One region of the Bacillus sp. SD127 genome, then DNA from elsewhere that is predicted to be linked to it. Evidence: a T-box and tRNA genes for the amino acid it is inferred to sense, from the RefSeq annotation. Region 1 holds a T-box; the other holds one or more tRNA genes.
What was found. A T-box is a leader RNA that pairs with one kind of tRNA and senses whether it is charged. The one in region 1 lies ahead of tyrS (tyrosine--tRNA ligase), so its partner is inferred to be a tRNA-Tyr.
Positions count from the first base shown of each region.

Region 2: it has a tRNA-Tyr gene. The T-box ahead of tyrS (tyrosine--tRNA ligase) is inferred to sense a tRNA for this amino acid. The anticodon was not compared.

Region 1 is NZ_CP191226.1:298,770-302,173, reverse strand. It holds gene ACQVGS_RS01610 (YwaF family protein) at 1-378, opposite strand, end outside; gene ACQVGS_RS01605 (MarR family transcriptional regulator) at 528-1,043, shown strand; T-box leader at 1,038-1,250, shown strand; gene tyrS (tyrosine--tRNA ligase) at 1,295-2,533, shown strand; gene ACQVGS_RS01595 (M28 family metallopeptidase) at 2,685-3,404, shown strand, end outside.
Region 2 is NZ_CP191226.1:4,071,276-4,074,679, forward strand. It holds gene cdaA (diadenylate cyclase CdaA) at 1-361, opposite strand, end outside; gene rsiW (anti-sigma-W factor RsiW) at 523-1,149, opposite strand; gene sigW (RNA polymerase sigma factor SigW) at 1,163-1,726, opposite strand; tRNA gene ACQVGS_RS21045 (tRNA-Gln) at 1,957-2,028, opposite strand; tRNA gene ACQVGS_RS21050 (tRNA-Tyr) at 2,033-2,117, opposite strand; tRNA gene ACQVGS_RS21055 (tRNA-Thr) at 2,137-2,209, opposite strand; tRNA gene ACQVGS_RS21060 (tRNA-Val) at 2,214-2,289, opposite strand; tRNA gene ACQVGS_RS21065 (tRNA-Glu) at 2,293-2,367, opposite strand; gene ACQVGS_RS21070 (2-thiouracil desulfurase family protein) at 2,549-3,004, shown strand; gene ACQVGS_RS21075 (GNAT family N-acetyltransferase) at 3,016-3,404, shown strand, end outside.

The DNA.
Region 1 (3,404 bases):
AAGGTCTGGGGTCAGAAGCGCCTGAAGGGAGCTTCCGATGCCGACAAAATACAAAAACACAAACAGCTTTCTGCTTTTTGTCACCAGCATAATAGCTGATAAATACACAGACAAGTCACTCAGCTGAAGGGGCAGAGAAGTCCGCACCGACCACCTGCCCGCGGCGATCATCCATATTTGGTAACCAATTTGTGAAGCAAGCAAAAGAAACACAAACAAATAGCGCAGAAATGTACTGAATGCTGGCCGGCTGAGTGGCCGGCGGAACAAAAACAAAAGAATGGCAAGCATGCCGATCAAGCTTAATGTCACTGCATGCTCTGTCGAAAACAGATGAAACGGATCATGTTTATACACGCCTTGAACATATTTTTGCACAACTGCACCCCCGTCTGCGGGTTTTTCTTTATTGTGGTGTTCTTTTGGCTTTTTTTATGCAACCGAAAAATATAGGCTTGAAGTTCACCATCGTCTCTGCTACAATTCATTTCATAGCTAATGATTCTGATAATTTAAGGCGGCGACAAATGGAACGTTTAGATAAACAGCAGCAGCTTCGCAAAGAAGAGCATGACACACTAAGCAAGCTTAAACAAATGCCCGTTGAGTCACTCAACCTGGAAGCCATTTCGATCGCGACGAATCTGTATCGGTCTGCGCAAAGGCTCCGTGTCAAAATGGAGACTGAGGTTCTTTCTTCTTACAAATTATCTTGGACCGCTTTCTCCATTCTTTACGATCTATGGGTATGGGGCAAACTCGAAACGAGAAAAATCGCTGAGCTGTCAGGCATTTCAACAGCAACAGCAAGCAACGTGATCAAAACGCTCGAAAAAAAGGGCTTTTGCTCCAAAAGCATCGATCCCAGAGATCGGCGACTGGTTTTTGTCACAATCACTGAATCTGGCAAACAAGCGATCGAAAACCTCTACCCCGAGTTTCACAAAGGGGAAACGCAATTGATTACGGGCATGACAAAAGAGGAGCAGAAAACCCTGACAGGACTGCTTAGAAAAGTAGCGGACAATCTTCATACATCATAAGCTTTGACGGGAATCCAGTAGCGGTTTGTCTCCCTGTTTCAGAGAGCCGGCGGAAGGTGCGAGCCGGCACACAGGCAAAAGCGAATTACCTCCCCGAGCTTTCTTTGTGAACGTTAGTAGCAAAGGACGGGAAACCGTTATTCGAATGAGCGGAAGACAATGTCTTCAACCAGGGTGGTACCGCGTGCATTGAGCCACGTCCCTTATCGGGATGCGGCTCTTTTTGTGTTTCTAAAAAAGGAGGAAGAACGATGAAAACATTTGATCAGCTCACAGCAGCACAGCAAAAAGAAGTCGAAAGACAGCTTAATCTATATATGACAGGCGCCCAAGAAGTCATACCGCCGGAGGAATTAAAGGCCAAGCTTGTCAAATCGATTGCGGCAGGCACACCGCTAAAAATTAAACTCGGATTAGATCCTTCTGCACCGGATGTTCATCTGGGACATACGGTCGTTTTAAACAAGCTTCGCCAATTTCAAGAAAACGGCCACATTGTGCAGCTCTTGATTGGCGATTTCACAGGAAAAATCGGTGATCCGACAGGCAAGTCCGCGGCCAGAAAACAGCTGACCGATGAAGAGGTCAAGCACAACGCCAAAACATACTTCCAGCAATTCGGGAAAGTGCTTGATCCAGAAAAAGTCGAGCTGCACTACAACTCGAAATGGCTGAAAACATTGCATCTGGAGGACGTTATTGACTTGGCAGGCAAAATAACAGTAGCCCGCCTGATGGAACGCGATGACTTTGAAGAACGCATCGCCATGCAAAAGCCGATCTCCCTGCATGAATTCTTTTACCCGTTGATGCAGGGATACGATTCCGTCGTTCTGGAAAGCGATATTGAATTAGGCGGAACAGACCAGCATTTCAATGTGCTGATGGGGCGGCATTTTCAAGAACGATACAACAAAGAAAAACAAGTCGTCATCCTGATGCCGCTTTTGGAAGGCTTGGACGGTGTTGAGAAAATGTCGAAATCGAAACACAACTACATCGGCATTGACGAACATCCGAACGACATGTACGGGAAAACAATGTCACTGCCCGACAGCCTGATGAAAAAATACATTCATTTGGCAACGGACTTGGAGCTTGAAGAGAAAAAACGGCTCGTGAAGGACTTAGAAACCGGCGCCGTTCACCCAAGGGATGCCAAAATGCTTTTAGCCAAAACGATTGTCCGAATGTACCACGGATTAGAAGCCGCTGAAGCAGCCGAACAATCTTTCAAAACAGTCTTTCAGGAAAACAGCCTGCCTGAGGATATTCCGGCTGTGAACTGGAAAGGTGAGAAAACGATCGCGATGACCGATCTGCTCGTCACTCTTGATCTTCTCTCTTCGAAAAGCGAGGCGCGCCGCATGATTCAAAACGGCGGTGTCCGGATTAACGGAGAGAAAATAACAGACATTAACGCCGATGCAGAGATAGAGGAGAATATGATCATCCAGGTCGGCAAACGCAAGTTTTTAAAACTCCAATAATTTGATGTCCTGACGCTTATGAAATCGGCTTTCATAAGCGTTTTTTTCAGGTATAAAGAACTGTCTTTTCAAAAATGCGCTTCAATTTGCAGGAAAATCCTTTAGCATCCCGAAATATTCCCCATCCAAACATTAGGGGAGGTTCATATTTATGAAAAAGCTTTTGACTGTAATGACGATGGCCGTTTTAACGGCCGGCACGGTTCTCTTGCCGGCACAGAGTGTCACCCCTGCTGCGCATGCTGTTCAAATATCAGATAGCCAGCGCGAGCTCCCATTCAAAGCAAAGCGCGCATACTCAACCATTTCACAGCTTAGTGAAACAATCGGCCCCAGAATAGCCGGGACATCTGCCGAAAAAAAGAGTGCCTTATGGATCGCTTCATCCTTGAAAAAATTAAAACTGGATGTGAAGGTTCAAACGTTTGGCATTCCTGACCGACTTGAAGGAACGCTATCCTCAGAAGGCCGTGAGATCCTCATTCGGGCGGCATCCGGCTCTACACCAACTGAAGAAAAGGGCCTCAACGCTCCGCTTTATCACGCCGGTTTAGGATATCCTGATGATTTCTCCGCTGACGCCAAGGGGAAAATCGCTTTGATTTCAAGAGGAGACCTGACATTTTATGAGAAAGCCAGGAATGCCGAGACAGCCGGCGCAACGGCTGTGATCATTTACAATAATAAGGAAAGCCTTGTGCCTGTCACCCCAAATCTATCAGGAAATACAGTCAGCATTCCTGTCGTCGGAATTAAGAAAGAAGACGGTGAAACTCTTATCCAGCAAAAAGAAGCAACCTTACAACTAAAAGCATTCTCAAACCAAACCTCTCAGAACATCATCGGTATCAAAAAACCAAAGAACATCAAA
Region 2 (3,404 bases), 490 kb from region 1:
TGATCGCTTTCGTTATAGCCTCAATTGTTTTCTGCTGCGCCTCCTCAACCGGCGTGCCGCTCCTCGAGAAGAAACGGCCCCGTCCAAGCTGTTCAAGCGCTCTTCTCAGCTCAGGCTGAAAGATAATAATAATTGCTAAAAATCCCCATGTTATCGCTTGGTCCATCAGCCACTGAAGCGTGCTGAGGCCCAAATATTGACTGGCCATACGGACAAGCACGATCACAACGATTCCTTTTAAGAGCTGAACCGCCTTCGTGCCGCGTATCACCATAATCAGTTTATATATCACATACCAAACAAGGAGAATATCAACGGCATTGCCGAGGTACTGCAAAAAAGGGATATCCTCAAAAGCCATTTCCTCGTCCTCCAAGAATTCAGTCATTTCGTATTTTGAAGTTTAATGTGTTACGCATATGTACTTTACATAGCGAGCCCATTATACCACATTTCGTTTTGGCAAGTGAAATATGCCAGCCGTTTGAGAACCTAAAAAAAGAGTAAAGCGCACAACACGCTTTACTCTTCTCCGTTCGGGTCTAATGCATTGAATACACTTTTCCCCGCAGACTTCATTTTATACCATGTCCAGTCGAATAATTGATTAATCTCCTCAATTTGACCGGTGACTTGTCCAGCAGAGGCCATATACTTTTCTCCGTTTACAACGGTTACATCCCCGTCTATTTTCCCTTTAATAATCAGCTTGCCGTTTTTGACGGTGACATCACCTTTGACCGTCTCACCTTCAGGCACGATCACAGTGTTGTTTTGCACGACCAGATTCGGCTGCTTCGACACGCTGAAGTTGTGGTCATTGTGCCAGCTGTTTAACAATCCTCCGCCCATCAAAATGATGAATACCGCAGCAGCCGCGATAACCGGATGGGATCTGAACCATCTTTTCACAGAAGCTCTTTTCTTCTCCTTAGGCAATTTTGCCATGACGTTAGCGGTAAAATCGGCGGGGGCTTCGACATGCGATGTGCTCCGGACGAGCGCAATGGATTTTTCCATCTCATAAAAATGCTTTCTGCATTCCTCGCATGCCTCCAGATGTTCTTTTAATACTTGTTCATCTTTCGGAAGGATATCTCCATCAAGATGCATATGCATAAGCTGCACAATTTGTTCAGGACAGCTCATTTCATCACCCCACTTAAAGATCCCTTAATTGTTTTCTAAGAGCCTCTCTGCCTCTGTGAATCCGCGTTTTTACAGTCCCCACAGGAATGTTCAGAATCTCGCCGATTTCAATTAATGAGAGTTCATCAATATACTTTAATACAATGACAGTTCTGTATTTGTCAGGAAGCTTTAATATTTTCTGCTGAATCGTGTGTGAAAGCTCCAGCGATACGACTGCATCTTCAGGCAAAACTCCATCTGCGGCGATTTGGGAATACATCGTCAAGCCTTCTGTACCCGCCACTTCTGCATCGAGGTAATAATCCGGCTTCTTTTTGCGAATGCGGTCAATGGTCAAGTTGGTCGCAATTCGATAAAGCCAAGTTGAAAATTTCCGGTTGATATCAAAACTGTCGATATTGACGTACGCTCTGATGAAAGCCTCTTGTGCGATATCTTCCGCCTCATGCACATTGCCAAGCATACGGTAGCAAAGCTGATAAATTTTATCCTTGTAAATATCTACGATGTCCGCAAATGCATTTTGATCGCCTTTTTTGACTTGCTTAATTCTCTTTTTAATCATCATTTCCATATTTATCTAACCTCTGCCTTCACCGGTCTGTATGTATACGAGCTTCGTTTCTAAAGGTTTCAATTTTTTTATAAAATAAGTTTAACAAATTTTTGGCAGGGTGTAGATGGCAATTTGTGAATAAACTACCTTAACATATTTTTAAAATTATTATACAGACTGAACAGTTAGAAGTTGGAATGATTTTTTCAAAAAGAAAAAAGACACCTTTGATCAAAAGGTGTCTGTGACTGGGCTAGCTGGATTCGAACCAACGCATGACGGAGTCAAAGTCCGTTGCCTTACCGCTTGGCTATAGCCCAATGATGGTGGAGGGGGGCAGATTCGAACTGCCGAACCCTGAGGGAGCGGATTTACAGTCCGCCGCGTTTAGCCACTTCGCTACCCCTCCATATTTTTAAGAAAAACAGTGCCGGCAAGAGGACTTGAACCCCCAACCTACTGATTACAAGTCAGTTGCTCTACCAATTGAGCTACACCGGCAAGATGGTGGAGGATGACGGGCTCGAACCGCCGACCCTCTGCTTGTAAGGCAGATGCTCTCCCAGCTGAGCTAATCCTCCAAATGGTGACCCGTACGGGATTCGAACCCGTGTTACCGCCGTGAAAGGGCGGTGTCTTAACCGCTTGACCAACGGGCCGTTTGTGTTCTCGTCGAGCTGACAAAAGTTATTATATACAGGTTCCCCCCCTTTTGTAAAGAGGAAATTTAAATTTTTTATTTTCAAACTTTTTAACCCCTTTTTTAACTGAAAAAGCCTCCTAACATTTATCATTTATTTTAAGATAGATATAGATCGAATTAAGAGAGGAGAAACCAATATGATACTAGTCAGCTCTTGCCTCGGCGGCATTGAATGCAGATACAACGGTTCGCATGCCGCATCAGAGAAAATCCGAAAACTGATTGAAGAAAAACAAGCAGTGATGGCTTGCCCTGAACTTCTCGGCGGCTTCTCCACTCCCCGAGAACCAGCAGAAATCATCGGAGGCACTGGTGAGGATGTTCTTAGTGGAGCCGCGAAAATCATAACGTCTTCAGGAGAAGATGTAACAGATTTATATATGAAGGGCGCGGCCCAAACATTGGCCTACGCAAAAGAAATCAACGCCTCTGCCGTCATATTGAAAGAAAACAGCCCATCATGCGGAAGCAATTTCATCTATAATGGCTCATTTTCAGGCAAAAAAATCGCTGGAAACGGAGTAACCGCCGCGCTATTAAAACAAGCGGGGTACCGTGTAATTTCTGAAAACCAGTTAGACGACATATTGTAAGGAGGCTCATCATGATGCAAGATATCTCTTTATCCTTCTATAAGCCTGAGCATTTGCCGGAGCTTTACGCATTTACTTTACACAATGATGACAAACGCTTTACCGCTCTCCCTAAAGAGGTGCTGACTCATGCTCTAAGCATACAGGAGCGCTATCCGGTTGTTATCTTAAAAGGTGATCTGCCAATAGGCTTTTTCATTCTACATACGTCAAAAGAAACCATTGCTCCCTATTCCAACAATCCATTTGCTTTATTGCTCAGTTCCTTATCATTAAACTCTGCCCACCACGGACAAGGCTATGCGAAAAAAGCCATGCTTCAGCTCCCCTCTTTTGTTAACGGGTATTTCCCATGGTGCGATGAAATCATTTTAGCCGTCAATCACCTGAACACCCGTGC